Regions from separate parts of the Halomonas saccharevitans genome, predicted to be linked through region 2. Evidence: riboswitches for the same ligand, from Rfam matches in the RefSeq annotation. Region 2 holds a riboswitch; each other region holds the start of a gene.

Region 1 (9,926 bases), 170 kb from region 2:
CGTGCCGCCGCTGGCCAATCGGCCAGCCCGTTCCTGGCCTCGCGGGCCCCCCGGCGCAGCCGGTGCCTGAGGCCGGGATCGTCCAGCCAGCCCGACAGCGCCTCGCGAAGGGCGCCGACATCGCCGGGCGGCACGGCGATGCCCGCCGCGGGGGGCAGGGTATCGGCCAGCGCACCGCCGGTGGTGGTGATCACCGGCAGGCCCCTGGCCAGCGCCTCGGTCACCACCATGCCGTAGCCCTCGTACCAGGAGGGCAGCACGAAGAGAGCCGCCCGGCGGTAGGCCGCCTCCAGCTCGCGGTCGTCCTGTTCGCCCATGAAGCGCAGCCGGTCGGCGAGGCCGAGACGTCGCGTCTCGGCCAGCAGGGCGTGTGCGTGCCCGGGGTCACGCCGGTGGCTGCCGATCACCTCGCAGGCCCAGGCGCGGTCGGTGAGCGCGGCCAGCGCCTCGACCAGCAGGCCGAGCCCCTTGCGCGGCGTCAAGGTCGCCACGCAGAGCAGTCGGCCGGCCGACGCCGGGACCTCGGGGTCCAGGGCAGCGTCGGCGAGGGGAGCCCTGTCGACGCCCGGTTCGGCGACCCGGATGCGCTGGTCGGGAACGCCGTACTCCGACAGGCCCCGGGCGGTGTGATGGCTGGTGACGATCACCCGGCGGGCCGCCGCCAGCGCCCAGGCCTCGCGCTCGCGAAACCAGGCCTTCCGGGCGACGTCGAGGCCCGTCTCGTCGGCCAGGGGGTGGTGGACGAGGGCGACGATCCGCAGACGCTCAGCATGCCGTTCGACCTCATCGGGCAGTCCGCCCATGGCCAGGCCGTCGATCACCACCAGGGCGTCGTCGGCAAGACCCGCCAGAGTCGTCGCCAGACTGTGGCGAGCCTTTCGATCGGGCAGCGGAAATCGCCCCTGGAGCCCCACCACCTCGACCCGCCACGCCTGCCGGCGCAGCTCCGCCACCATGCGGGCGTCGTAGAGGTACCCGCCGGTCTTCTGGTCGGGGTTACCGGCGACGATCAGCACCAGGTCGGGCGTCGACTCCTGTGGCATCGTCGACTCCTGTGACATTACAGCGCGCCCTCGTAGCTGGCCCAGGCGACGTGTGACTCATGCAGGGCCACGCAGAGGGAGTCGAGCCCCAGGGCGGCCTCGCCGAGATGGCCAAGCTGGATGGCCGTGGCGAGGCGCTCGAAGAGCACCCGCGCCATGAACTCGGTGGTGGTGTTGCGGCCCTGAAACTCCTCGACCTCGTCGAGGTTCTGGAAGTTGAATTCGGCCAGCACGCGCTTCAAGGCCTCGCCGGCCAGGCCGATGTCCACGACCAGGCCGTCGTCGTCGAGCTCGCGGCGCTGAAAAGTCACGTCGACCACGTAAGTGGCACCGTGCAGGCGTTGGGCGGGGCCGAAGACCTCGCCGCGAAAACTGTGGGCGATCATGAAATGGTCGCGAACGTTGAGGCGGTACATGAGTCAGGCTCCTCGCATCAGGAAGGGGTCGGGTAGTGCAGGCGATGGCAGAGCACGTCGCCGCCGCCAGCGGCCAGGCGCGGCATCAGCGACGGCAGCTCGTGAAAGTCGCTCTCGCCGCTGATCAGGGCGTCGAGGCGCGGGTCGTCCAACAGGTCCAGGGCCAGGGCCAGGCGGCGACGATAATCCCAGCGGGCCGCGCGCTCGGGGGGCAGGTGCCCGACCTGGCTCGCCTGCAGCGTCAGGCGCCGCGAGTGGAAGGCCTCGCCCAGCGGCAGCGCGACCTGGGCACTGCCGAACCAGCTCATCTCCACCACTTTCGCCCGGGAACCGGCAAGGGAAAGGGCCAGGCGCAGCCCCTCGGCCCGACCGCTGGCATGAATCACCAGGTCGTTCTCGCGCCGAGCCGAGTCCGGGAGCGAGAGCTCGAGCCCCAGGGCCTCGGCCAGGGCGTAACGGCCCGGCATCACGTCCACCAGCTGCACCCGAGTGCCCGGCATCGCGGCACATAACCAGGCCGCCAGGGCGCCGACCACGCCGGCGCCGACCACGGCGATCCGGTCTCCCACCCCGGGGGCGGCATCCCAGACCGCATTGATGGCCGTCTCCATGTTGGCCGCGAGCACGGCTCGCGCCGCCGGCAGGCCGTCCGGCAGCGGCGTCACGGCATCCGCCGACACCACGAAGCGATCCTGGTGGGGATAGAGGCAAAACACCTCGCGACCGATCAGGGAGGGCTCCCCGGCTTCGACGACACCCACGTTGATGTAGCCGTACTTGACCGGCCCGGGGAAGTCGCCTGCCTGGAAGGGGGCACGCATGCGCTGCCATTCGCTTTCCGGCACCCGCCCCCCGAAGACCAGCGCCTCGGTGCCTCGGCTGATGCCGCTATAGAGGGTGCGAACGGCCACCTCGCCGGGGCCGGGCCTGGCCAGAACCTCCTCTCGCAGGGCCCCCTGGCCGGGAGCCAGGGTCCAGAAGGCGGTAGCGGTCTCGTGTGGCATGGCAAGATCCCTTTGGCAATATTCGGCGGGTGTTACGGGATACAATCCAGGGGCCCCGTGCTGGCCACCTGCCCCGGGCCGGTATCGCGCATGGCGACACGCCCTAAACTTCTACAATATTGATACACTAGCACGCCGATGAACAATGCAGTATCGTCATTTATCGACCGCATCATGCCGCGATAGAGGCGCCTATGACGATCGCTCGTGACCTTGGAACAGGGGCCCTGGGCCTGGTGATTCCGGCCTCACTGCTCACTGGCTGGCTAGAGGCGAGCCTGCCGGTCCCACTGTTGGCGATGGTCTGCTACCTCATCATGGCCGGGCTAGTCCTGGCGAACCTGCCCGCCCACTGGCGTGAACTGGGCTGGGCCAACCGCGTCACCCTGGGGCGAGGCGCTATCGTCGCCCTGCTGGCCGGCACCCTGGCCGATCCGGATCTGCTGGCCCGCTCCGCGTTTCCCCTCGCCATCCTGGCCCTGCTGGCCCTGCTGCTGGACGGCGTGGATGGCTGGGTCGCCCGGCGCACGTCCACCCAGAGCGACTTCGGCGCCCGGTTCGACATGGAGCTCGATGCCTTCTTCATCCTCGTGCTGTGCCTGGCGCTACTGCTGCTCGACAAGGCAGGCCCTTGGGTCCTGGCCATCGGCGCCATGCGCTACGCTTTCGTTATTGCCGGGCTCAGGATGACCTGGCTGACCGAACCGCTGCCGGAGAGTCGCCGCCGCAAGGCGGTATGCGTCTGGCAGGTGGCCGCCCTGATGATCGCCCTGCTGCCCGTGACCGGCACCACAGCGGCGAGCTGGCTGGCGGGCAGTGCGCTTTTGGCCCTCAGCTGGTCGTTCATCACCGATATACGCTGGCTGTATCGCCGCGCCTCGGCGTGATGGCCACAGGACGGCAAGACCCCGTGCCCCTGATCCCTGACCCTAGCCCCCCGGAGGATGCCCCCATGCCCACGCCTCGCCACCCGACACCCTGCTCCCCCCTGCCGATCGCTACCGGACTGGTCCTGACGCTGGGCGTCCTCACGACGCCCATGGCCAGCGCCGAGCCACATACCTACGAGATCGATCCCGACCACTTCTCCATCGGCTTTCTGACCGAACACATCGGCTACGCGGATACCCTCGGCATGTTCCTGGAGGGTCGTGGCGAATTCGTCTATGACGAGCAGACGCAGCGGCTGCACTCCGGCAGGGTCGAAATCACGGCCGACAGCGCCTTCACCAATCACGACGATCGCGACGACCACCTGCGCAGCGATGACTTCCTCGACGCGGGGCGTTACCCGACCATCGTCTTCGAGGCCACCGGCCTCGAGACGCACAGCGACCGCCAGGGCACTCTCGAGGGCGATCTGACCCTGCTGGGCGAGACCCACCCGGTGACTCTGGAGGTCACGCTCAACAAGGCCGCGACCTACCCCTTCGGCCACGAGCAGCACACCCTGGGGCTGTCGGCACGCACCACCCTCCAGCGCAGCGACTGGGGAATGACCTACGGGGTCGACAACGGCCTGGTCGGCGACGAGGTGGAGCTGATCCTCGAGCTGGAAGCCATTCGGCAGTAGCCGACTCCCACCGCAGGCAGGCTGGTAAATCTCCGCCAGAATGCTACAGTCAAGGCTTCGCTTGACGGGGTGCCGGTAGAGCCGGCTGAGATGGCGCAGGGTATCGAGAGTCTGTCGCAACAGACTCGAGACACCGAGCGCTGGTCCCGTGAACCTGATCCGGCTAGTACCGGCGTAGGAATCAAGCGGTGACCAGCGCCATCTCGGCACCTTCCCCGGTCACCCTCTCCCGCCCCGCTTCCGGATCGCCCTCAGACCGGAGACAAGATGGGCTACCGATTCGACGATCTCACCGCGGCCTGCCAGGACGACTGGCGCGCCTACATCGAGCACGACTTCGTTCGCCGGCTCGGCGACGCCACCCTCGAGGAAGGCGCCTTTCGCCACTACCTCCAGCAGGACTACCTGTTCCTGATCCATTTCGCCCGGGCCTATGCCCTGGCCGCCTACAAGAGCCGCGACCTCGGCGAGCTACGTCACGCCTTCGACGGCTTGAAGACCATCCTCGACGTCGAGCTGGGGCTGCACGTGGACTACTGCCGCGCCTGGGGCATCTCGGAGCAGGACCTTTCGCGCCTGCCCGAGGCCCGCGCGACGCTGGCCTACACCCGCTACGTGCTGGATACCGGCCACCGCGGCGACCTGCTCGACCTGCACGTGGCGCTGGCCCCCTGCCTGGTCGGCTACGGCGAGATCGCCCAGTGGCTCAACGGCCGCGCCACCACGGTGCGCGGCGACGCGAATCCCTATGACGCCTGGATCGCCATGTACGAGAGCGAGGCGTTTCAGCAGGCCATGGCGGACGAGCGCGCCTGGCTCGACGCCCGCCTGGCGGAGGTGACGCCGGCGCGCTTCGCCGAGCTTACCGCGGTGTTCCGCGACGCCACCCGGCTCGAGATCGACTTCTGGCAGATGGGGCTCGACCAGCGCCTCTGAGCTGGCCCCAGCTGTCATCCCGGGCTGGTTCTGGTCAGGCCGCCCACCCACGGGATAGAAGGGGAATCGCGAGATTGCCCGACCACCAACGCTTGACGGGGCGCCGTTGATGACGGCTGAGACCATGCGCTTGCCAGCATGGATCCCGTTGAACCTGAACTGGCTAGGACCAGCGTAGGGATCAAGCGACAGGCCGCACGCCCCGGCACCGTGGCCCCTGTCCTTCCCGCCTGTGTCCTCCCTGAACAAGACCCCGACAATCCAAGGGAGAACACCATGAGCAAGACCGCCCATTTCCTCGCCGAGAGCGCCCGCGTCGACGAGGCCGCCGTAAAGCCGCTGCCCGGCTCGCGCAAGATCTACGTGGAGGGCTCGCGCCCGGACATCCGGGTGCCGTTCCGCGAGATCAGTCTCTCGCCGACCAGGACCTCCGGTGAGGACGAGGCCAACCCGCCGCTGCTGGTCTACGACACCTCCGGCCCCTACACCGACCCCGAGGCCGAGATCGACCTGCGCCGGGGCCTTGCCGAGCTGCGCCGCGACTGGATCGAGGAACGCGGCGACACCGAGCGCCTCGACGGCCCGACCTCCGACTACGGCCGGCGCCGGGCCAACGACCCGATGCTTGCCAACCTGCGTTTCGATCTGACCCGCACGCCCCGTCGGGCACGCCGTTCAAAAGATGGCAAGGCCGTGAACGTCACCCAGCTCCACTACGCCCGCCAGGGCATCGTCACCCCGGAGATGGAATTCATCGCCATTCGCGAGAATCAGCGCCGCCAGGCGCTGGGTACTGCGGAGGTCGAGCGCATCCTCGGCCACCAGCACGCCGGCCAGGGCTTCGGCGCGCGCCTGCCGGAGGAGATCACCCCGGAGTTCGTGCGCGACGAGGTCGCCGCGGGTCGGGCGATCATCCCCTGCAACATCAACCACCCGGAAACCGAGCCGATGATCATCGGCCGCAACTTCCTGGTGAAGATCAACGGCAACCTCGGCAACTCGGCGGTCACCTCCTCCATCGAGGACGAGGTCGACAAGATGACCTGGGGCATCCGCTGGGGCTCGGACACCATCATGGATCTCTCCACCGGGCAGAACATCCACGAGACCCGCGAGTGGATCATCCGCAACGCCCCGGTGCCGATCGGTACCGTGCCCATCTACCAGGCGCTGGAAAAGGTCAACGGCGTGGCCGAGGACCTCACCTGGGAGGTGTTCCGCGACACCCTGATCGAGCAGGCCGAGCAGGGCGTGGACTACTTCACCATCCACGCCGGCGTGCTGCTGCGCTACGTGCCGCTGACCGCCAAGCGTGTCACCGGCATCGTCTCCCGGGGCGGGTCGATCATGGCCAAGTGGTGCCTCTTCCACCACCAGGAGAGCTTCCTCTACACCCACTTCGAGGAGATCTGCGAGATCTGCAAGCAGTATGACGTCGCCTTCTCGCTGGGCGACGGCCTGCGCCCGGGCTCGGTGGCCGACGCCAACGACGAGGCGCAGTTCGCCGAGCTCGAGACCCTGGGCGAGCTGACCCGCATCGCCTGGCAGCACGACGTCCAGGTGATGATCGAGGGGCCGGGCCACGTGCCCATGCACCTGATCAAGGAGAACATGGACAAGCAGCTCGAGGCGTGCGACGAGGCGCCCTTCTACACCCTGGGGCCGCTGACCACCGACATCGCACCGGGCTATGATCACATCACCTCCGGCATCGGTGCTGCCATGATCGGCTGGTACGGCTGCGCCATGCTCTGCTACGTGACGCCCAAGGAGCACCTGGGCCTGCCCAACAAGGACGACGTCAAGACCGGCATCATCACCTACAAGATCGCCGCCCACGCCGCCGACCTCGCCAAGGGGCACCCGGCCGCCCAGCGCCGGGACAACGCGCTCTCCAAGGCGCGCTTCGAGTTCCGCTGGGAGGACCAGTTCAACTTAGGGCTAGACCCGGATACCGCCCGCGAGTACCACGACGAGACCCTGCCCAAGGACTCCGCCAAGGTGGCGCACTTCTGCTCCATGTGCGGGCCGAAGTTCTGCTCGATGAAGATCAGCCAGGAGGTCCGCGATTCGTTCTTGAAGCGCGAGGCCAAGGAGAAGGGCCTCGACGGCGACCCCGAGTGGGTAGAACGAGAGACGGTAGAGCGTGGCATGCAGGAGCAGGCCGAACGGTTCCGCCAGGAGGGCGCCGAGCTCTACAAGGAAGTCTGACGCGACGCCGCGACTGTCGCTGTTCCGGACGGTCGCCGGCTCCCCTCACACACTCGAACGCCCCCGCCGGCTGTCCGGCGGGGGCGTTTTTCGTGGTGTCGTGGCGAACCGTAGACGCGGCGTGTCGCCACCCGATCAGAAGTGGAACGTCATCCCGACGCTCGCGGCATCGAAGGTGTAGCTCGATTCGTCCAGGTAGCGGACGTAGTCGGCCCCGAGGGCCAGATTCGGTGCCACGTCGAACGCGGCGCCGCCGCCCCAGGAGAAACCGCTCTCTTCCTCGATATCGACATCCACCTCGGTGAAGCCGGCCAGACCGTAGAGGCGGAAGTCCGGGGTGATCGGCAGGATGCCCTTGGCGTAGGCGCCGGCGAGGTAGTCGAGCTCGACGGGACCGTCGGAACCGCCGCCGCCGAGGTGGCCTTCCAGGGCGAAGTAGTCGTTGAAGGCCACGCCGCCGCGCAGGCGCAGGCCGGTGCTGTCGGCGCTGCCGGAGCCGCGATCAGGATCCAGCTCCCAGAACAGGGCATCGCCACCCAGATAGGGGCTCGGGTCGTAGTTCATGACGCTGCTCTGAGCCAAGGCGCTGGTGCCGGCCAGCAGCAGGGCCGCGGATACCGCAGAGATCGTAAGGGTCTTCATGGCAGGCCTCCAGTTAGAAAACACTGTTTTCATACACGACTTCATTCTGGCCCAGCTTAGACCAAGGTGCAATGCTCACCTCGAGGTGACGGCAGCGGCGTCACGCAAAGAATGAGAAGCGCCTGCGTCGCCGTCTCGCGATCCACGTCACTGTTTCTCGCCTCGCAACGTGTTAATTTCGCGAGAATAAGGCGCCGTGCCCGTGCGCTCACAGTCGATCGCACGCCCCGCGCCACTCGATACAGAAGGATGTGCCATGAACGACCCGGTACTGGTCATCAACTGCGGTTCCTCGTCGATCAAGTACGCCCTGGTGCCCGCCTCGCCCGGCGCGCCCCGCCTCTCCGGCCTGGCCGAGCGCCTGGGCAGCGAGGATGCGCGCCTGACGGGCGTCGATAGCCAGGGCCGCTCGTTCTCGCGGCCGCTGCACGGGGCCGGCCACGCCGACGCCATGGCGGAGATCCTCGAGGGTCTCGAGGGACAGCATCCCGTGGCGGTGGGGCATCGCGTCGTCCACGGCGGCGAGCGCTTCACCCGCGCCACCCGCCTCGATGCCGCCGCGAAGCGCGCCATCGAGGCCACCGTGGCCATGGCGCCGCTGCACAACCCGGCCAACCTGGAGGGCCTCAAGGCCACCCAGGCGCTGTTCCCCGACCTGCCCCAGGTCGCGGTCTTCGATACCGCCTTTCACCAGACCCTGCCCCCGCGGGCCTATCGCTATGCGCTGCCGGAATCGCTCTATCGTCGCCACGGCATTCGCCGCTACGGCTTTCACGGCAGCAGCCACGCCTACGTGAGCGCGCGGGTCGACACCCTGAGCGAGCGCCGTCATGGCGGCTGGCTCATTGCCCACCTGGGCAACGGCTGCTCCACCTGCGCGGTGTGGCAGGGGACGAGCGTCGACACCAGCATGGGCCTGACGCCGCTGGAGGGCCTGGTGATGGGCACCCGCAGCGGCGACGTGGACCCCGGCCTGCACGCCCACCTGGCTCGTCAGCTGGGCTGGTCGCTCGAGCGCATCGACACCCTGCTCAACAAGGAGAGCGGGCTGTTGGGCCTCTCCGGGCTCTCCAACGACATGCGCCGCCTGCACCAGGCCGCCGCCCAGCACCACGCGGGCGCCGAGCTTGCCATCGAGGTATTCTGCTATCGCCTGGCCAAGTCGCTGGCGGGACTGACCTGCGCCCTGCCGCGCCTGGATGGCATCGCCTTCACCGGCGGCATCGGCGAGAACGACAGCGAGGTGCGTGCCCGGGTGGTCGAGCTGCTGCGCCACTTCGGCCTGCGCCTGGACGCCAGGGCCAATGCCGATACCGTGGGCGGCCGAGAGGGCCGCATCGATCTCGCCGAGGACGGCCGCACCCCCCAGCTGTGGGTCATACCCACCGACGAGGAGGGACGCATCGCCGAGGAAACCCGCCACCTGCTTCAGGAAGAGTCCACCCCCCATGACCCAAATTGAGCGCCCGAATGAGCGGCCGAGTGAGCGCCGTCCCGATCCCCGCAACCTGCTGCTGGTGCCCACCGACAGCGGCGTCGGCCTGACCTCCGCCTGCCTGGGTCTGATCCGTGCACTGGACACCCTGGGGCTCAAGGCCGGCTTCATGAAGCCGTTCCGCCAGGACGAGATCAACGGCCAGGGGCCCGATCGCTCCTGCGCCCTGGCCGCCAGCACCCTGGGCCTCGACCCGCCCGCGCCGCTGCCCCAGGCGCGGCTCGAGCGCCTGCTGCGCGAGGAGCGCGTCGACGAGCTGATGGAAGAGGCCGTGGAGCGACATGCCCGGGTCGCCTTGCCGGAGGCGGGCGACGCCCCGGAGCTCGTGGTCATCGAGGGGCTCGCCCCCAGCCCTCACAGCAGCTATGCGAGCCGGCTCAACGAGGCGCTGGCCCACGCGCTCAATGCGCGGGTCATCCTGGTGGCCGACGGCGACCTGAGCGACCCGCGCGACCTGGCGGAGCGCCTGGACCTGCACGCCCAGCCCTTCGAAGGCGTCGACTCCCCGCGCACCCTCGGCTGCATCCTGATGCGCCTGCGACCGCTGCCCGACGACGAGGCCACCGCGCCGCCGGCGGCGCCCGAACTCACCACCGGACTCGACGA
Region 2 (9,926 bases):
AGCAGGGTGGCGGGCGCATCATCAACGTCGGCACCAATCTCTTCCAGAACCCCGTCGTGCCCTATCACGACTACACCGCCGGCAAGGCCGCGCTGCTCTCGCTGACCCGCACGCTCTCCAACGACCTGGGGCCCGACGGCATCACCGTGAACATGGTCTCCGGCGGGCTGTTGCGCACCACCGATGCGTCCAGCGCGACCCCGGAGGCGGTCTTCGACCTGATCGCGCAGAATACTCCGCTGCGCCGGGTGACCACGCCGGAGGAGTTCGCCGACGCGGCGCTGTTCTTCGCCTCGCCCTGGGCGAGGGCGGTCACCGGCCAGAACCTGATCGTCGACGGCGGACTGGTGAAGGGATGATGAGGCCGCGCAACCCCGACGAGAGACTGCACCTCAACCTGTTCGTGATGGGCTGTGGCCACCATCGCGCGGCCTGGCGCCATCCCGACTCCAGCGCCGAACGGCTCGGCGACATCGCCTACTACGAGTCGCTGGCCCGCACCGCCGAGCGCGGCAAGCTCGACGCGGTGTTCTTCGCCGACGGCATGAGCGCCGGCAGCGTGGAGGACGGCTTCAACTGGCACCTCGAACCGCTGACCGCGCTCTCCGCCATGAGCCGGGCCACCCGGCACATCGGCCTGATCAGCACGCTCTCGAGCACCTTCTACACGCCTTTCCACGCGGCCCGGCTGGTGGGCTCGCTGGATCACATCTCCGGCGGGCGCGTGGGCTGGAACGTGGTGACCTCGATGTTCGACAGCGAGGCGCGCAATCACGGCTACCCGGCCATGCCGGCCCATGCCGAGCGCTATGCGCGCGCCGAGGAGTTCGTGCAGACGGTGCTGGCGCTGTGGGACAGCTGGTCCGACGACGCCATCGAGCGCGACCGCCAGGGCCGCTACGCTGATCCGGACAAGGTGCGCCGGATCGACCACCACGGCGAGCACTTCCTGGTCGACGGGCCCCTGAACCTGCCGCGCCCGCCCCAGGGCCATCCGGTGCTGGTGCAGGCGGGCGCCTCCTCCCAGGGGCGCGACCTGGCGGCGCGCTACGCCGAGGCGATCTACGCGGTCGCCTACGACCTGGAAACCGCCCAGGGCTACTACCGGGACATCAAGGATCGGGTGGCGGCGGCCGGGCGCAGCGCGCCGGTGCCGATCCTGCCGGGGCTCGTCACCTATGTGGGCTCCACCATGGAGGAGGCCCGGGCCAAGCAGCGGGCGCTGGATGAGTGCCTGCCGGTGGCGGCCTCGCTGCGCCAGCTGGAACTCTTCATCGAGCAGGACTGCAGCGACTGGGCGCTCGATGCGCCGGTGCCGTCGCTGCCGCCGCTCGCCGAGTTCCGCGGCCCCCAGGGGCGCTACGCCACCATCCTGCGTATCATCGAGACCGAGCGGCCGACCCTGCGCCAGCTGCTCGGGCGCCTCGCCGCCGGCGGCGGCCACTGCACCATGATCGGCACCCCGGAGAGCATCGCCGACGAGATGGAACGCTGGTTCCGCGGCCGCGGCGCGGACGGCTTCAACCTGATGCCGCCGTCGCTGCCCGGCGGGATCGATGACTTCGTCGACCAGGTAGTGCCGGAACTGCAGCGCCGCGGGCTGTTCCGCGAGGCGTACACCACCACCACGCTGCGCGGCCACTTCGGCCTCGAACGCCCGGAGGGGCGACACTCTTAGCGCTATCAGTAGCGAGCCCCAGAACGCGAAACGCCCCTCCGTGAGGGGCGTTTTCGTGTCGCTCATGAATAGGGCGGCCGGCCGGCGCTCAGCCCTCGAAGCGTCGCGCGCCGGCGCTCAGCACCGCGAAGTCGAAGCGCTGCTTGGCCGGCAGCAGCGCCAGCAGTGCCAGGCCCGTCACGACCGGCATGAAGGTGGCGAGCAGGAAGGACTCCATCAGGGTGGTCAGGGCGTCGCCCGGCGCCGGGAAGAGGGTGAGGCCGGCGACCAGGCCGCTGAGGGTGGCCAGCACCGCGGCGCGCCCGTCGAAGCGGCGGTTGAACAGCCCGAAGAACACCGGGAAGGCCGCCGCGCAGCACAGCAGGTCGGCCAGCAGGAAGAGATACAGCACGCTGTAGCCCTGGGCGGCCACGAATGTCACCGGCAGTGCCAGCAGCAGGATCAGCCAGCGCGACAGGCGCATCAGCCGCGGGCCGCTGGCGCCGGGCAGCAGGCGCCCGCCGTCCACGGCGATCATGCTCGAGGCGGCGCTGATGGTGGTGTCGGCGCTGCTCATCACCAGCGCCAGGCCCAGGAAGATCAGCCCCACCGCGAACCAGCCCGGGATGTCGGCGAGCAGCACGCTGAACAGCGCGACCGAGCCGTCGCCGGGCAGCCCCAGTCCCACGAACGCCAGGCCGAACAGGCCCATCACGAAGATCATCGGCGCGCTCAGAAGGCCGCCGAGCAGGAAGCCCAGGCTTACGGCGCGGTTGCTCTGGGCGGCATAGACGCGCTGCCAGTTGCCCTGGTAGAAGAGCCCGGTCAGCATCACGGCCAAAAAGAAGGTGAGGCCGGCCTTGAGGCCGCCCAGGTCGGTGACGTCCAGCAGCTGCGGCGCCGTCGCCTCGAGCCCGGCGAGGGTGGGTTCGAGGCCGCCGGCGGCCTGCCAGCCGACGATTAGCAGCACTGCGAGCAGCGGCAGGATCACGATCATCTGCACCTTGTCGGTGAAGATCGAGGCGCGCAGGCCACCGTAGAGGGTGTAGAGCAGGGTGGCGGCCATCACCACCGAGCTGGTCGCCCAGAGCGGGACCGGCGCCAGCAGCCCGACCATCTTGGCGATGGCGGTGATCCCCGCGGCCAGCGAGATGAAGAGATAGAACAGCATGATCACCAGGGTGAAGGCGTACATGGGGCGCCCGTAGCGGCTCATCACGAATTCGGTGAGCGAGTGACCGCCCGGCGAGAGCTGGCGCAGGCGCCGCCCCAGCGGAATCATCACCAGCCTGGGGGCCAGCGAACCGAGCGCATAGCCGGCGATGGCGCCCAGGCCCCCCCAGGTGGCCGCCTGGGCGGGGCCGAACAGGATCCAGGTGCCCAGCGTCGAGGCCATCAGGGTCAGCACCGTGGCGGTGGCGCTCTGGCTGTTGCGGGCGATGATGAAGTCTTCGAGGCTCTCGTGGTGGCGGCGGGCATAGAGCAGGCCCGGCACGGCAAAGAGCGCCGCGAAGGCGATGAGCCACCAGAAGGCGTGGGCGGTCGACAGCATGACGTTCTCCCTAGCATGGAATGGCCCGGCGTGATGCCGAGCGTCGCTACGAGAGGACGCGGTTGCGTTGGGTGAGAAGCGTGGCCGAACGGCACTTCCTTCCCTTCGCCGGCATGATCCGGATCAGGTTCGAAGGGTTACCGGGCGTGCCGCGAGGCACGCTGCCGGAATCTCAGTCCGCGAGGACTCCCCCAGGAATGCGCTCCAGCCTAGGGCCCCGGCGTCACGGGGTCAACACGGCCCGCGGCGCCCGCGGCAACGATGAGCATGCGAACTGTCACGTCGGTGGCGTAAGATGGTAGGCCGCTAGGGGCGGGCAGGCACCGGTCGCTGCCTGATGTTCGGCTCGAGCGGCGGAAGGCAGGTTGGATCTGGCGAGGGGCGCCGAGGACAGGTCGAAGAGGGGGTCCTACGCCAGGGATGGCGTCGGTAGCGCCCAGGGAGGGGTTCACAGCGCCCCCTCGTTGGTCCGACACTTCGGGACCTGTCGACGGATCAGCCCCGAGCGATAACGCCAACTGCAATAGCCCTGCGGCGGAGGGGCGGCGGCTTGAATTGCGCCGTGGCGCCCCCATCTCAGCGCCCCGTGTGCCGGGACGCGAGCGGGTTTTTTCCGGCGCGTGCCGCCGCGGCACCCCATTCATCTTCTGTACGGGATCTTTCATGGCCGAACCGGCTCTGTCCATCCGTGGCCTGACCAAGGTCTACGGCAATGGCTTCGAGGCCCTCAAGGGCATCGACCTCGACGTCGCCCAGGGCGACTTCTACGCCCTGCTGGGCCCCAACGGCGCCGGCAAGTCGACCACCCTGGGCGTGGTCTGCTCGCTGGTGCAGAAGACCGCGGGGAAGATCACGATCTTCGGCATCGACGTCGACACCGACTTCGCCCGGGCCAAGTACCACCTCGGCGTGGTGCCCCAGGAGTTCAACTTCAGCCAGTTCGAGAAGGTCATCGACATCGTGCTGGCCCAGGCGGGCTACTACGGGATGTCGCGGCGCGAGGCGCTGCCCCGCGCCGAACAGCTGCTGCGCGACCTGAGCCTCTGGGACAAGCGCAACGGCCCCGCACGGATGCTCTCTGGCGGCATGAAGCGCCGGCTGATGATCGCCCGGGCGCTGATGCATCGCCCCAAGCTCTTGATCCTCGATGAGCCCACCGCCGGGGTCGACATCGAGCTGCGCCGCAGCATGTGGGAGTACATGCGCCGCATCAACCGGGAGGAGGGTGTCACCATCATCCTCACCACCCACTATCTCGAGGAGGCCGAGAGCCTCTGTCGCCGCGTGGGCATCATCAACCACGGCGAGATCGTGCGCGACACCAGCGTGCGCGAGCTGCTCGCCGAGCTCGATACCGAGACCTTCCTGCTCGATCTTGCCCATCCGGTAGAGGCGGCCCCCGAGGTCGAGGGCTTCGAGATCAGCCGGGTGGACGATGCCCAGCTGGCGGTGGTGGTGCACCGCGGCCAGCGGCTCAACGACGTCTTCGCAGCGCTCAGCGAGCAGGGCATGCAGGTGATGTCGATGCGCAACCGCGCCAATCGCCTGGAGGAGATGTTCGTCTCCATGGTGGAAGACGACCAGCAGAAGGAGGCGCGCCCATGAATCCCCAGCAGATCGCCATCGCTCTATGGACCCTGGTTCACAAGGAAATCAAGCGCTTCACGCGAATCTGGCCGCAGACCCTGCTCCCGCCGTCGATCACCATGACGATGTATTTCATCATCTTCGGCAACCTGATCGGCTCGCGGATCGGCGAGATGGACGGCTACAGCTACATGGACTTCATCGTCCCCGGGCTGATCATGATGGCGGTGATCACCAACAGCTACTCCAACGTGGCGTCATCCTTCTTCTCCAACAAGTTCCAGCGCTCCATCGAGGAGATGATGGTCTCGCCGATGCCCAACTGGGTGATCCTCTCCGGCTTCGTGCTCGGCGGCATGGCCCGGGGCCTGGGCGTGGGGCTGATCGTCACCGGGGTGTCGCTGTTCTTCACCCGCATCGAGGTGGCCCACCCGCTGCTCACGGTCTTCGTGGTGGTGCTGACCGCGGCGCTGTTCGCCATCGGCGGCTTCATCAACGCCCTGCTGGGCAAGAAGTTCGACGACATCTCCATCGTGCCGACCTTCGTGCTGACGCCGCTGACCTACCTGGGCGGCGTCTTCTACTCGATCTCGCTGCTGCCGGACTTCTGGCAGGGCGTCTCGATGCTCAATCCCATCCTCTACATGGTCAACGTCTTCCGCTACGGCTTCCTCGGGGTCTCCGACATCCCGGTGGGCTGGGCGCTGGCGGCCGTGCTGGCCTTCATCAGCGTGCTCTACGGCGTCGCGCTGTGGATGCTGAAGCATGGCAAGGGCATCAGGAGCTGACAGACATGACCCAACATCGACCCGACACCCTCACCCACGCCCCGCTGGGGCGTGAGTCCGCCTATCCCGAGCACTACGATGCCGGGCTGCTCTATCCCATTCCCCGGGCCGCCAACCGCGCGCCGCTGGGCATCGAGGAAGGCCCCTTGCCCTTCGTCGGCGAGGACGAGTGGCATGCCTTCGAGGTCTCCTGGCTCAACGCCCGGGGCAAGCCGCTGGTCGCCGTGGCGCGCTTTCGCCTGCCGGCCGAGTCGCCCTACCTGATCGAGTCCAAGTCCTGGAAGCTCTACCTCAACGGCTTCAACCAGACCCGTTTCGAGAGCCGCCAGGCGGTGATCGATACCCTGCTGCGCGACCTGGCTCAGGCGGCCGGCGCGCCCGTCTCCGTCGAGCTGCTCGACGTGAACGACGCCGCACTGGCGGTGAAGCGCCTGCCCGGCGAGTGCCTGGACGATCTCGACATCGAGGTCACCGACTACACCCCGAGCGCCGAGCACCTCACGGCGGGGGAGGAGATCGTCGAGGAGACGCTCTATTCCCACCTGCTCAAGTCCAACTGCCCGGTCACCGGCCAGCCCGACTGGGGCAGCGTGCTGATCCGCTACCGCGGCCCCAGGCTCGACCGCGAGGGGCTGCTGCGCTACCTGATCGGCTATCGCCAGCACCAGGACTTCCACGAGCACTGCGTGGAGCACATCTTCACCGACCTGATGGCCCGCGCCCGGCCGGAGCGGCTGATGGTGCTGGCGCGCTACGTGCGCCGCGGCGGGCTCGACATCAGCCCCTGGCGCGCCACCCCCGGCGAGCGGCCTCCCGAGCCGCTGCGGCTCTCTCGGCAATAAGGACGCGCAGCAGAGAGGCACGAGGCGGGCAGGGCTATCGCAGTTACGAAAGCCGAGGGGCGCTGGGGGCAATCTGACGAGGAGATCCTACGCCAGGGATGGCGTCGGTAGCGCCCAAGGAAGGGTTCACAGCGCCTCCTCACAGGCTTGCTCCCAGATCAGCCCCGAGCGATGTATCTATCTGCGATAGCCCTAACGAGGAGGGCGCCGGCACGACAGTCGCCCGGGCAGCTGATAGAGTGACGAGAAAGATTCTCGTCTGAAAAACCCAAGGGAGAGACTCAATGGACGCGCTGACGCTGCTGCACGAACGCAGTTCCATGGGCAAGCTGATGGGCCCGCCGCCGAACCCCGAACAGCTCGAGGCGATCTACCGGGCGGCCCTGCGCGCGCCGGACCACAAGGAGCTGCGCCCCTGGCGCTTCATCGAGTTCTCCGGCGAGGGCCTCTCGCGCCTCGGCGAGCTGTTCGCCGAGGCCGAGTTCCGCGAGGACCCCCACGCCAGTGACGCCACCCTCAACGCGGCCCGCAAGAAGCCGCAGCGCGCGCCGATGATCATCGCGGTGATCGCCAAGGTCACCCCGGACGAGCCCAAGGTGCCGAAGATCGAGCAGGTGATCTCCGCCGGCTGCGCCGCCCACGGCGTGCTGCTCGCCGCCCACGCTCAGGGGCTCGGTGCCATGTGGCGCAGCGGCAAGTACGCCTTCGACCCCACCGTGCGCAAGGGGCTGGGGCTCGCCGAGGACGACGAGGTGGTGGCCTTCCTCTACCTGGGCACCCTGGGCGGGCGCCACAAGCCGCTGCCCGAGCACGACATCGACGCCTTCGTCGAGCGCTGGGACTGACCCATGCGCGAGATCGGCGTTCCCCACCCGCGCTTGCCGCTGCCCGCCGCCGGCGGCGAGGACGACATGGCCGCGTTCCTCGCCTGGCTGGGCGAGGCGATTCCCATGGTGGGCGCACTCGGTATCCGCGAGATGACCCGCGATGACGAGCGCCTCACCTGGCAGCTGGCGCTCACACCTAGCCTCAACGACAAGGGCACCGGCTTCGGCGGCGCGCTCGCCGCCCAGACGACCCTGCTCGGCTGGTGCTGGACCACGCTCTGGCTGCGCCGCCGCGGCCTCGCCCGGGACGTGGTGGTCGCCGAGTCCACCCAGCGCTTCCTGGCGCCCGTGACCGGCGACTACCGGCTGGTCTGCGAGCCCGAGGCGGACGACGGCCCCGCCAGCCTCGCCGAGCGCCTGGAGCGGCGCGGCAAGGGGCGCATCGCCCTGGTCCAGCGTCTCTGGTGCGGAGACACTCTCTGCCTGGAAGCGCGGGGCGACTACGCGGTGCTGCCCGAGGCCTGAGCCGGGCGGCATGGGGCCGCATGAAAACCGCGAAACTGGCTTGCATTCGCGGACTTAAGTCGTTAGTATATGCGCCGTTCTTGAGCAAAAGGCCACGCGCCAAAGCTGAAGGATAACAATGCGGAGGGGTGTCCGAGTGGTCGAAGGAGCGCGCCTGGAAAGCGCGTAAGTCGAAAGGCTTCGAGGGTTCGAATCCCTCCCCCTCCGCCACGAATATCGATTAAGCCGCTGATTTCAGCGGCTTTTTCTTTGCCTGCATTTTCTTAACCCACACTTTGACCCACACCTAGTACCTGGCTTCCATAGGCTCCTTCAGGACGTCCTTGGACGGCCTTTCTCCTCGTGCTGTCGCTCTTCCTGCCGCCATGCCTAATCTGGGCAGTCATTTCCTATTCAGGAATGACAGCCGTTCAGGCTTTCGGTACTGTCGTCCTAAGTGTTGTGAGCAGCAATGAGCTTGGGAGTGGTGACATAGCGTTTCTAGCTTTCTCTTCGGACACACCCACGCAGCTGACACGGTGGGACTGGTGTTGGTGCCTCGGACAAGAGGCCGAGCTGAAGCCGCGACCCGCACCCGGAAGGGTGTTCCTGCTGCTGGTGCACGGTGAGCGGCGCATCAAGCGCGTGCAGCGCGTCGCCGGCGGCGCCTGGTTGCTGATCAGCGACAACCCGCGCTATGAGAAGGAATTTATCAAGCCGCAGGACATGAAGGATGTAGAGATCCTGGGTCGGTGCGAGATTCGCATTGGACGGGTTTTGTAACTGTAAAATTAAAATAGCATTCCTGCACAGACAGGACGTTGTAAGTGCGGTTTAAGGCCGCCGCGATCGATGGGAAACCACCCGGAAAGGGCATTACAACGAAGACGCAAGGAGGCGTAGGGATGAAGCGTGCACTGTTCACTCTCCTTAGAGGTGTATCCCAGGAGACCGAAGGCCAAGTGGTGACAGTTCTGGAAGGCATGTGACATGCGCCTGCTGATAATAGCTCTTTGGCCGTGTCTTTACTCGCAGACAGTATCGCTAAAGCGATTGCTGTTAATGCGTGAAGTTTTTAAAGTTTCTGTTTTCTGCGGGGGAAGTAAGTGAATATCGAAGTTAGTGATATGTTTGGATTGAGTCAGCCAATTACAAAGCTTATTGAGGTTACTTCCAGAGGGCTGGGTAGGTCCACGGATGCATTCTTTAGGGTAAGGAATGCAAAAGCTTTCGCTAAAGAGCTTGAGGTCGTTTCTGGAGCATTAGAGAACCATGGGAAAGCTTTGGGGGGGGTTAAGTTTTCCAGAGAGGATATAGAAGTATTGTCCTCTGAGACGGGCCTGCCCTCTGAAAGCGTGGAGCAGTATACAGCACTGGCCCAGCGAGCCTACTCCGCAGGTGTAGCATCTTCAATGCGTAAACAGGCTAACACCGAAAGTGTATTGAGTGCCGCTGCTGAAGAACTAAAGGAAGAGGAGTATGTTCCTGAAGAGGATGTTGATGAAGATTGGCTTTCATTGTACTTCTCTATAATAGAAAATGTTAGCAGTGATTACATGAAGCTCCTGTGGGGTAAAGTTCTTGCTGGGCAAATAAAATCACCTGATCGCTTCTCTCTTAGGACGTTGGATGTTTTACGAACAATGAGCGCTCGGGAGGCAGAGTTGTTTTCTCAAGTGGCTAGGCATGCAGTCACTGATAATGGAAAAGAACCCAGTCATATTCTTCTTCCTCAGGATGAGTTGTTGGAATTTCATGATGATATGGCTTTTGGGGACTATAATCTTCTTGAGCAGATTGGCCTTGTTCAAGGCCTGTCGTTAACTTTTAGTAATCTTCGGTCAGGTGCAAGAATTATTTTGAGGAATGGTGGTAAGGCTGGTCGCATAGACTTTAAGGAAGAAGTTTATAAGATTTCTATTAATTATACTGCGTTCACTAGGATTGGGCTTGATCTTTTTTCTCTGGTTCAGGAAAGAGGTGGTAGTGAGCAGTATTTAGAAAAGGTTCTCGGATTGTTTGATGTGAAGACACCCCATCAAAAGGTGGTGTCTGACCTTGCGTACAGGGAAGGTAAGCTCTTTATGGTTAATGAGAAAACCCTTACTTAAGGTGTCGTAAATAAGAATGTGCGGCCGCTTCGCTCTTTATAGCCCATATCCCAAGCTC
Region 3 (9,926 bases), 810 kb from region 2:
ATCGCCCTGGATATCGACCTGCCAGGCCCCGAGGAGATGCCCGACCGTCGCTGGAGCATGCCCGCCAAGCGCATCAAGCTGTCGCCGCAGCGGCTCACGGTCACGCGTCAGCGCCAGCTCTACCGGGATTACCTGCATGGCGTGGCCTTTCGCGTGCTCGGTGCAGCCTTCGCGCGGCTGCCGCGCATCGAGCTGGCGCTGGTCTCGGGCTATCGGCGCCTCGATGACCCGGCCGCCGATGGCGGCGGGCGCCGCTACCTGTTCAGCGTCAAGGTGAGCCGTGAGCAGTGGCAGGGCCTCGCCTTCGATGAGCTGGCGAGCCTCGATCCCGGTGAGGTGCTAGCGGACTTCTCCCTGCGCCGCGAGATGACACGCGGCGGCGAGCTTTGTGACATCACGCCCTTCGAGCCCGATTGGCGCTGGCGCTAGCGGTCTTTCTTACTAGCACTCTTTTATCATCGTGACCGCTCTCGGGCTTTTCCGCTCCCGGTCTTCCCGTTCTCCGCGCGGCCGTCCCTCAGTCGAAGGCGTCCTGGCCGGCGCTGAGGATATGGCGCAGGCCGTGGCACTCCACCAGCGGGTCGGTGCAGTTGACCACGATGTCGGAGTGGGCCAGCACGTAGCCCTTGCCGGTGATGGTGTTGTCCACCACCGTCAGGGGGCCCTCCGGACGGGTGCCGATGCACTCGCCGATGAAGCCGGTCTCGCGCAGCGAGATGGTCTCGAGTCGATCGCCTGGCCGGAGGCGCCCTTCGTGGTGCATCAGCGCCAGGCGCGCCGAGGTGCCGGTGCCGGTGGTACTGCGACAGATCACGCCCGGATGCACGTAGGTGGTCGAGCGGGATCGATAGTAGCCGTCCGCGACCTGCTCGACGGGCCCCATGAAGTGCAGGAAGGGCAGGGGGCCCACGTCGCCCAGGGTGTAGTGCGAGAAGCCGCGCTCGGCCTGGATCGCCTCGACGATCCGGTGAGCGCAGTCGGCCAGGGCCCGCTCCTCCTTACGCACCAGCGAGAAGCCGAGCTCCGTGGCGTCCACCAGGGCATAGAAGCCGCCGCTGTAGGCCACGCTGTAGGTCACGTCGCCGAGCCCGGGCACGTGGAGGCTGGCGCGGTAGGTATCGATATAGCTCGGCAGTCCCGCGCAGGTGATCGCCTCCACCACGCCGTTCTCGACCAGCGCCTCGATCTGCACCAGTCCCGCCGGGGACTCGAGCGTGAACTGCTGGCGTCCCTCCACTTTGGCCACCAGGCCGCTCTCCAGCACCGCGGTGGCGGTGCAGATGGTGTTGGAGCCGGAATAGATCGGATAGCCCATCACCTCCATGATGATGTAGCCCGCGGCAGCCCTGGGGTCGCTGGGGGGGACGAGCAGGTCCACTGACATCTCGGGGATGCCGTAGGGCTCCTCCAGCAGCAGGCGGCGCAGGCCATCGGCGTCGTCGCGCAGGTAGTGCATCTGGTCGCGGACGGTGGCGCCGGGCAGCGGCGCGATGCCGCCGACGACGATGCGGCTGACGTCGCCGCCGGCGTGGGTATCGATCAGTTGCAGGGTCAGTGGCTGGCTCATGCGGGTTCCTCGAGCGCGAAGCGCGCACCATGTTCGGCCCATTCGGCATCCGGCACGATCACGATCTTGCCCAGGTAGCCGCTGCCGCGGTTGACGAAGTAACGCTCGGCGGCGTGCAGCTCGGAGAGCTTGAAGGCGGCGTGGAGCACCGGCTTGAGCCGGCCGTCGCGTATCCAGGCCATCAGCTGCTCGGCCTCCTCGCGGGTGCCGTGGGAGACGCCGAATATCTGCACCTGATAGAGATAGATGCGCGTCCACATCAGCTCGCTTACGTTGCCGCCGCTGGCGCCGGCGATGGAGAGCCGCGGATAGCTCGCGCGTCTGGCCATGTCGACGATCATGGTGTCGATGAAGCGGCCGGTCATCTCGCCGCCCACCAGGTCCATCACCGCATCGATGGGCGCGCCCTCGGTGGCCTCGAGCACGCGATCGACGAAGCTCGGCAGGTCGCCGCGATCGATGACCGCCTCGGCGCCGAGTGCGAGGAGGGCGTCGGCCTTGTCGAGCTGGCTCACCGCATAGGGGATGGCGCCGACGATCCGGCACAGCTGGATCAGCGCCGTGCCCACGCCGCCGCTGGCGCCGGTGACCAGCACCCGCTCGCCGGCGGCGACGCGAGCCGAGGTCATCATGTGGTAGGCGGTCTGGTAGGAGCACATGCCCATGGCGGCGAGCTCGGCATCGGCGAGTTCGGGGTTGGGCACGTGTTGGAACTGGTCCGCCGGCACGGCGATGTACTCGGCGAAGCCGCCGTCGGCGCCGTGGCCGTAGTAGTCCGGCATGAGGTTGAGGTCGCGGCGTCCATCGGGGTAGAGGTTGAAGTCGAGCAGGCCGCGCTCGCCGAGGCGCGAGGCCGGTACGCCCTCGCCTACGGCGACGACGCGCCCGGCCACGTCGGCCCCCTGGATGCGCGGGAAGGTCAGGGTGGGGGAGCCGCCCATGGCGAAGGAGGTCACCTCGCCCTTGTCCCTGGTGGGGTAGAGGCCCTCGCGGGCCTTGCGGTCGGTATTGTTCTTGGCCGTCGCCGTGACCTTCACCAGCACCTCGCCGCGAGCCGGGGCCGGCACGGGAACGTCGGTGCGATAGGCCAGGCGGTCGACGTCGCCATGCCCGGTCAGCAGCATGGCCGCCATGGTCTCGGGAACGCGTTCGCTGCTCACGGGGTGCCTCCTGTCATCGCTGTCGATTCGACTCGACGATAGCAGACTTCCCCGACCCGGCGTCATCCCTTTCGGCCGCTGCGCGGGTCGGTGTGTCGGTGGCCCGGTGGTATCCGTCAGCCGCCGCTATGCCAGAACGGCTGCCCGACGGTCGGCGTGCTCGGGCTGGCGGTCTGGCGCTGCTGCATCAGCCCGGCGCGATACGCCTTGCGCCCGGCGATGATCGCCTCGGCGAAGGCCTCGGCCATCAGCGCCGGTCGGTGGGCCTTGGCCACGGCGGTGTTGAGCAGCACGCCGTCGAAGCCCATCTCCATGGCCTCGGCGGCCTGGGAGGGGGCGCCGAGGCCGGCGTCGATGATCAGCGGCACGTCCAGGCGCTGGCGCAGGGTCTGAAGGGCGTAGCGATTCATCAGGCCGCGGCCGGTGCCGATGGGCGCGCCCCAGGGCATCAGCGCCTGGCAGCCCGCGTCGCGCAGCCGCTGACAGAGCACCAGGTCGTCGGTGCAGTAGGGCAGCACCTTGAAGCCGTCGTCGATCAGCGTCCGGCAAGCCTCCAGCAGGCCGAAGGGGTCCGGTTGCAGGTTGTAGTCGTCGCCGATCACCTCGACCTTGATCCAGGGCGTGTCGAACATCTCCCGGGACATCTGGGCCAGGGTGATGGCCTCCCGGGCCGAGCGGCAGCCGGCGGTGTTGGGCAGCAGCCGACAGCCGCTGTCGCGCAGGATCTGCCAGAAGGCGTCGCCGTCGCCCTCGGCGGGATTCTGGCGGCGCAGCCCCAGGGTCACCATGTCGCAGCCGGCGGCCTGGATGGACTCCTGCATCACCGCGGGCGACGAGTAGAGGGCCGTGCCAAGCAGGAAGCGGCTGGAGAAGGTCTCGTCGTAGAGCGTCAGGGTGTCGTCGTGTAATGCGTTCATCAGCCGCCTCCCACCGGGGCCACGATATCGATGCGATCGCGGTCTTTAAGGACCCGCTCGGCGTAGGCCGAGCGGGGCACGAACTCGCCGTTGATCGCCACGGCGACGCGCCGCTCGGTGTAGTGCCAGGTGTCCAGGGCATCTGCCAGCGCCGTATCGGTCGGCAGGCGGGTGGTTTCGTCGTTGAGGCTCAGGGTGATCTCGTTCATGCAGCGCTCTCCTGGGGCGGATGTCCCGTCAGGGTCTCGGCGAAGGGCTGCTTGCCCCGGCCGCGGATAGTGGCCAGCAGGTGGCAGGCGACCGCCGGTGCCAGCAGATAGCCGTGGCGGAACAGGCCGTTGGCGGTGATCAGGCCGTCACGCTGGGTGACATGGGGAAGGTTGTCCCGGAAGGCGGGGCGCAGGTTGACGCCCTGCTCCAGGATGCGTGCCTCGGCGAAGGCCGGCGACAGGGTGTAGAGGGCGCTGCCCAGCTCCAGGGAAGACTGCAGAGAGACTGGCGAGCGGTCCTCGCTCTCGATCTGGGTGGCCCCGATGACGAAGCGCTGGTCGGGCTTGGGCACCACGTAGAGCTGGTAGCGCGGATGCATCAGGCGCACCGGGCGGGTGAGGCGGAGCTCCGACGTCTGCACGTGCAGCGTCTCGCCGCGCACCCCGCGCAGGCTGGCGTGATGCTGGCGGGCGCCGGTGCCGCGACAGTCGATGACCAGATCGAAGGCATGCCGGCCGTCGCGGGTCTCGATCTCGCCGGGGAAGGTGTCCACCGGGCAGTGGGCATGGCAGGTGCCACCCAGGCGGCGAATCTCGGTCAGCAGGCGCTCGAGCAGGGCGCGATTGTCCAGGTGAGCCTCGCCCGGCAGGTAGAGGCCCTGTCGAAAGCCCGCCGCCAGGTCGGGCTCCAGGCGGTGGATCTCGGCGTCGTCGAGCGACTGGCAGGGCGGCTCCTCACCAAGTACGTGGGTGAGGTCGCGACGAAACTGGGTGAGCTCCCCCATGTCCTGGGCGTGCGCCACCATCAGGCTGCCCTGGTGATGCCACAGGTCGCCGGCATTGAGAGCGTCGAGCCAGCGCGGCCACTGGGCCAGCGCGAAGCGCCCCATGTCAAAGACGCTGCGCTCGGAGACCGCGGTCTCGCACAGTGGCGCCACCATGCCGGCCGCCGTCCAGGCTGCAGCGGCGGGGTGCTCCAGGTCGCCGGCATCAAAGAGGGTGACGGCATGGCCGTCGCGCAGGAGTTGCCAGGCGACCAGTCGGCCCAGCAGGCCGGCGCCGGCCACGGCGATGGTTCTATCGGTGGGGTGTGTCATGGCGTTGTCCATCCAGCAGAAGACGTGGAGGAACAGGCTGGATGACGAAAGGGGGCTGCTGGGCGAGACGACAGCTTGTTCCCTCCGCAGGCATCAACCTGATCAGGTTCAACGGGTTCGGCCGTACCGATCTCAGCCCCCGTGCACGTCTCCATGAGCGTACCGGGGCTCCCCGACAAGTCGTCACAACGTAACCAAAAATGCCCGGGCGCGCAATCGAGGGCGCGCCCGGGCATTTTCCAGGGCTGGTCTTCAGGTCTGGTCTTGAGGCTGGTCCCGATACGCTAGCCCGGCATCGGGCTCAGGCGCAGTCGGCGGCCCCTTCGCCGAACATGTCGAACAGCAGCTCGCGGCCGAGGCCGGTGAGCACCAGGCGCTGCTGGTCGTTCCAGGTGGCGGCCTGGCTGTTCTCAAGGATCGTCTGGCAGGGCGCCCAGTCGCTGGTGGCCGCTCCCAGGGTCTTCAGGGCCTGGCGATCGAGGCCGCGATGGCTGACGGTGACGGTCTCGAGCACATGGCCGTGGCGATAGAGCATGGCGGCCATGTGGGAGAGGCACTGACGCAGGCTGCGCTGCATGCCGCTGTGACTGGGGTGGGAATGATTCATGCTGCCGCATCTCCTGAACGGGATTGCTGCGGCGCATTATACATGCGACGAAGGTCGATGTCATACCAAGGTATAAGGTGGCCTCCGCCGCGTCTCCGTCAGCTGTCCACGTGTCCCAACAGCAGGAACTCGATCAGCGCCTTCTGAGCGTGCAGGCGGTTGCCCGCCTCCTGCCAGACCACGGCGCGCGGGTCGTCGAGCAGGGTCTCGCTGATCTCCTCGCCGCGGTGGGCGGGCAGGCAGTGGAGGAAGAGGGCGTCTTCCCGGGCGTGATCGAGCAGCGCCTCGGTGACCTGCAGGCCGGCGAAGTCCGCCTCGCGCTTGGCCTGCTCTTCTTCCTGGCCCATGGAGGCCCAGACGTCGGTGGTGATCAGGTCGGCGTCGGCCACGGCGGCATGCGGGTCGCGCACGATGCTGACCCGGTCGCCGGCGGCGTCGAGGATGTCCTGGCGGGGCTCATAGCCCTCGGGGCAGCAGATGCGCAGCCGGAAGTCGAACTGTCGGGCAGCGTTGATCCAGGAGTGGCACATGTTGTTGCCGTCCCCGATCCATACCGCAGTGCGATCCTTGACGCTGCCGCGCAGCTCGGTCCAGGTCATCACGTCGGCCAGCAGCTGGCAGGGGTGGTAGTCGTCGGTCAGGGCATTGATCACCGGCACCGAGCTTGCCGAGGCGAACTGCTCTAGGCCCTGGTGGGAGAAGGTGCGGATCATCACCGCATCGACCATCTCCGAGAGCACGCGGGCGGTGTCGCCGATCGGCTCGCCGCGGCCGAGCTGGGTGTCGCGCGACGACAGAAACAGCGCGTGGCCGCCGAACTGCGCCATGGCGGTCTCGAAGGAGACCCGGGTGCGCGTCGAGGATTTCTCGAAGATCATCGCCAGGGTGCGGTTGGCGAAGGGGGTATAGGTGGGCCCGTGGGTCTTCAGGCCATTCTTGATCGAGATGGCGCGCTGGATCAGGTAGCGCAGCTCGTCCGGACTGAGATCGAGCAGGGTGAGGAAATGGCGGATGGCCATGGGGTCGCTCCACGGGGAAAAACGACCATCCTAGCCAGCCCACGGGGGATGCGCAACGCGCCCGGCATCAGTAGAATGGCTGCATCCACAAGGCCGACCCGCGCGGTCGGGTATTGCCCGAATCCCCCCGGGTCGCCCGGCAGGCGAGTCCAGTAAACGAGTAAGGGAGACGTCATGAGCACTACCGTCGAGAACATTCAGCGCCAGATCGGCGAGAACCCGATCCTGATCTACATGAAGGGCACGCCCCAGCTGCCGCAGTGCGGTTTCTCCGCACAGACCGTCCAGGCCCTGATGGCCTGCGGCGAGCGCTTCGCCTTCGTCAACGTGCTGGACAACCCGGACATCCGCGCCGAGCTGCCCAAGGTCGCCAACTGGCCGACCTTCCCGCAGCTGTGGGTCGAGGGCGAGCTCGTGGGCGGCTGCGACATCGTCGCCGAAATGCATCAGTCCGGCGAGCTGGAGACCCTGGTCAAGGCCGCGGCCGCGCGCGCCCAGGAAGGCGAGGGCGACGCCCAGGCCTGAGGGCCGCCTGCGCGCCGCGCAGCATGACAAAACCCCCGTCGGCCAGCGCCGGCGGGGGTTTTCGTTGGTAGGCGTCTCGGGGCATACGGGCGTTCAGGCCTCTTCCATGCCCTGCTCGCGCTGCGCCAGGTCCCAGCCGCCCAGGTCCTTGTAGCGATTGACCATGGCGCAGAACAGCTCGGCGGTGCGCTCGGTATCGTAGCGGGCCGAGTGAGCGGCGCTGTTGTCGAACTCGATGCCGGCGGCGCGGCAGGCGCGGGCCAGCACGGTCTGGCCGTAGACCAGGCCGGCGAGCGACGCGGTATCGAAGCTCGAGAAGGGGTGGAAGGGATTGCGCTTGATGCCGCAGCGCGCCACCGCCGCGTTCAAAAAGCCGTGATCAAAGGCCGCGTTGTGGCCGACCAGCACGGCGCGGGTGCAGCCGTGGGACTTGATGGCCTTGCGCACCGGGCGGAAGATTTCGCCCAGCGCCTCGGCCTCGCTGATCGCGACTTGCTGGCGCAGCGGGTCATCGAGGCGGATGCCGGTGAAGTCCAGTGCCGACTGTTCCACGTTGGCCCCGGCGAAGGGCGTGACATGGTAGGCATAGGTGGCATCGGGCAGCAGGTTGCCTTCCGGGTCCATGGTCAGGGTTACCGCGGCGATCTCCAGGATCGCATCGCCTTGCGCGTTGAAGCCGCCGGTTTCCAGGTCCACCACCACGGGCAGGAAGCTGCGGAACCGCTGCGCCATGAGTTCGCGGGCCATCGCCTCGCTCATGCACCTCTCCTTGTCTGGGGCATCGTTTCTCTAGACCGCGGCAGTCTACCAGCTTGGCCGCAGCGCGTCCCGTCGCCGGTGTTCGCTGGAGGCTCGTCGCGCTATAATCTCCCCCTTTCATGATCGTTAGCCAAAAGGAGCCTCAGCATGTCCGATGTCAAGAAGGTCGTGCTCGCCTATTCCGGCGGCCTGGACACGTCCGTCATCGTCAAGTGGTTGCAGGAAACCTATGACTGTGAGGTCGTGACCTTCACCGCGGACATCGGCCAGGGCGAGGAAGTCGAACCCGCGCGCGCCAAGGCCGAGGCCCTGGGCGTCAAGGAGATCTACATCGAGGATCTGCGCGAGGAGTTCGTGCGCGACTACGTCTATCCGATGTTCCGCGCCAACACCATCTATGAGGGCGAGTACCTGCTCGGCACCTCCATCGCGCGCCCGCTGATCGCCCGTCGCCTGATCGAGATCGCCAACCAGACCGGCGCCGACGCCATCTCCCACGGCGCTACCGGCAAGGGCAACGACCAGGTCCGCTTCGAGCTCGGCGCCTACGCGTTGAAGCCGGGCGTCAAGGTGATCGCCCCGTGGCGCGAGTGGGACCTCAACTCCCGCGAAAAGCTGATGGCCTACTGCGATCAGCACGACATTCCGGTGGACTTCTCCTCCAAGAAGAAGAAGTCACCCTACTCCATGGACGCCAACCTGCTGCACATCTCCTACGAGGGCGGCATCCTCGAGGATCCCTGGGCCGAGGCCGAGGAAGACATGTGGCGCTGGAGCGTCTCGCCGGAGGCCGCGCCGGACCAGCCCACCTACGTCGAGCTGACCTTCGAGCAGGGCGATATCGTGGCCATCGACGGCGTGCCGATGAAGCCCCATGAGGTGCTCGAGAAGCTCAACAAGATGGGCGGCGACAACGGCATCGGCCGCCTCGACATCGTTGAGAACCGCTACGTGGGCATGAAGTCGCGCGGCTGCTACGAGACGCCGGGCGGCAGCATCATGCTGCGCGCCCACCGCGCCATCGAGTCGCTGACGCTGGACCGCGAGGAGGCGCACCTCAAGGACGAGCTGATGCCCAAGTACGCCGAGGTGATCTACAACGGCTACTGGTGGAGCCCGGAGCGTCGCATGCTGCAGGCCGCCATCGACGAGACTCAGAAGAACGTCTCCGGCGTGGTGCGCATGAAGCTCTACAAGGGCAGCGCCATCGTCGCCGGCCGCAAGTCCGACGCTTCGCTCTTCGACGAGTCCATCGCGACCTTCGAGGACGATGCCGGCGCCTACGACCAGAAGGATGCCGAGGGCTTCATCAAGCTCAACGCCCTGCGCCTGCGCATCGCCGCCGGCAAGGGTCGCCGTCAGGATTGAGCCACCCCGACGCCGGCCTCGTGCCGGCGTCTTTCTGTCAGGAGGTTCCATGCTGAAGAAGCTGCTGTCCGGCCTGTTCGGGGGCAACGAGGGCGAGCCCAAGGGCGCGCCCGCCGCCGAGCCGGTCGAATACAAGGGCTATCTGATCGTCTCCGAGCCCGCCGACATGGGCGGCCAGTTTCGCGTCAGCGGCTGGATCCGCAAGCCGATCCCCTCGAGCGAGGAGCAGGCCGGCGAGATGCTCGAGCACCGCTTCGAGCGCTCCGACATGGTGCCCGGCCGCGAGGCCTGCGACACCCTGATGGTCCGCAAGGCCGAGCGCTTCATCGACGAGGTCGGCGACGACATGTTCTCGCCGCGCTGAGCGGCGCCCGCGGTGCCACACTAACGACGCTCCCGCCGACGGGGCGCGTCGTTCTCTCCTTGAAGTGCCCTCTCTTAAGGGCCTTAGAAAGTCCTTACTGAAGGCCGTCTTTAAACGCCTTCCTTAACCGCCCTCGGCTGTCATGGTCCCCGCGGCCATCGCCTCTCTGTCATGGCTTTTCTGTCATGGTCTTGTTGTCGCAGCTTTCCTGTCATAGTTGTCCTGTGATCGCCTGCCGGCCATCTCTTCCCTCCGCCTTGGCCTTTCGCCCAAGTGTGGCGAATGGATGCCCTCGTTAGACTCGAGGAAATGCCGATTCGTGACATGACACGGA

Evidence for each region. Region 2 has a riboswitch for thiamine pyrophosphate ahead of RSO68_RS04070 (sodium:solute symporter family transporter). Riboswitches for the same ligand answer to the same signal wherever they lie in the genome.
Region 1: another riboswitch for thiamine pyrophosphate. It lies ahead of tenA (thiaminase II); the one in region 2 lies ahead of RSO68_RS04070 (sodium:solute symporter family transporter).
Region 3: another riboswitch for thiamine pyrophosphate. It lies ahead of thiO (glycine oxidase ThiO); the one in region 2 lies ahead of RSO68_RS04070 (sodium:solute symporter family transporter).

What each region holds. Positions count from the first base shown of each region.
Region 1 covers NZ_JAVXUR010000001.1:1,041,490-1,051,415, forward strand. Annotated here, with positions in the region: gene RSO68_RS04825 (glycosyltransferase family 4 protein) at 1-1,043, opposite strand, end outside; gene RSO68_RS04830 (6-pyruvoyl trahydropterin synthase family protein) at 1,061-1,459, opposite strand; gene RSO68_RS04835 (zinc-dependent alcohol dehydrogenase) at 1,477-2,463, opposite strand; gene RSO68_RS04840 (CDP-alcohol phosphatidyltransferase family protein) at 2,658-3,350, shown strand; gene RSO68_RS04845 (YceI family protein) at 3,416-4,036, shown strand; TPP riboswitch at 4,092-4,234, shown strand; gene tenA (thiaminase II) at 4,304-4,972, shown strand; TPP riboswitch at 5,059-5,170, shown strand; gene thiC (phosphomethylpyrimidine synthase ThiC) at 5,249-7,183, shown strand; gene RSO68_RS04860 (outer membrane beta-barrel protein) at 7,319-7,825, opposite strand; gene RSO68_RS04865 (acetate/propionate family kinase) at 8,082-9,287, shown strand; gene pta (phosphate acetyltransferase) at 9,274-9,926, shown strand, end outside.
Region 2 covers NZ_JAVXUR010000001.1:869,079-879,004, reverse strand. Annotated here, with positions in the region: gene RSO68_RS04080 (3-oxoacyl-ACP reductase) at 1-359, shown strand, start outside; gene RSO68_RS04075 (LLM class flavin-dependent oxidoreductase) at 356-1,678, shown strand; gene RSO68_RS04070 (sodium:solute symporter family transporter) at 1,767-3,209, opposite strand; TPP riboswitch at 3,293-3,412, opposite strand; gene RSO68_RS04065 (ABC transporter ATP-binding protein) at 3,873-4,814, shown strand; gene RSO68_RS04060 (ABC transporter permease) at 4,811-5,584, shown strand; gene queF (NADPH-dependent 7-cyano-7-deazaguanine reductase QueF) at 5,590-6,426, shown strand; gene RSO68_RS04050 (nitroreductase family protein) at 6,711-7,271, shown strand; gene RSO68_RS04045 (YiiD C-terminal domain-containing protein) at 7,275-7,778, shown strand; tRNA gene RSO68_RS04040 (tRNA-Ser) at 7,901-7,988, shown strand; gene RSO68_RS04035 (S24 family peptidase) at 8,178-8,540, shown strand; gene RSO68_RS04030 (DUF2806 domain-containing protein) at 8,864-9,868, shown strand; gene RSO68_RS04025 (SOS response-associated peptidase) at 9,885-9,926, shown strand, end outside.
Region 3 covers NZ_JAVXUR010000001.1:63,160-73,085, forward strand. Annotated here, with positions in the region: gene RSO68_RS00335 (DUF4236 domain-containing protein) at 1-429, shown strand, start outside; gene RSO68_RS00340 (proline racemase family protein) at 518-1,567, opposite strand; gene RSO68_RS00345 (alcohol dehydrogenase catalytic domain-containing protein) at 1,564-2,700, opposite strand; gene RSO68_RS00350 (thiazole synthase) at 2,844-3,644, opposite strand; gene thiS (sulfur carrier protein ThiS) at 3,644-3,853, opposite strand; gene thiO (glycine oxidase ThiO) at 3,850-4,950, opposite strand; TPP riboswitch at 5,013-5,135, opposite strand; gene RSO68_RS00365 (hypothetical protein) at 5,252-5,557, opposite strand; gene argF (ornithine carbamoyltransferase) at 5,656-6,576, opposite strand; gene grxD (Grx4 family monothiol glutaredoxin) at 6,751-7,101, shown strand; gene rnt (ribonuclease T) at 7,195-7,860, opposite strand; gene RSO68_RS00385 (argininosuccinate synthase) at 8,008-9,228, shown strand; gene RSO68_RS00390 (HlyU family transcriptional regulator) at 9,278-9,592, shown strand.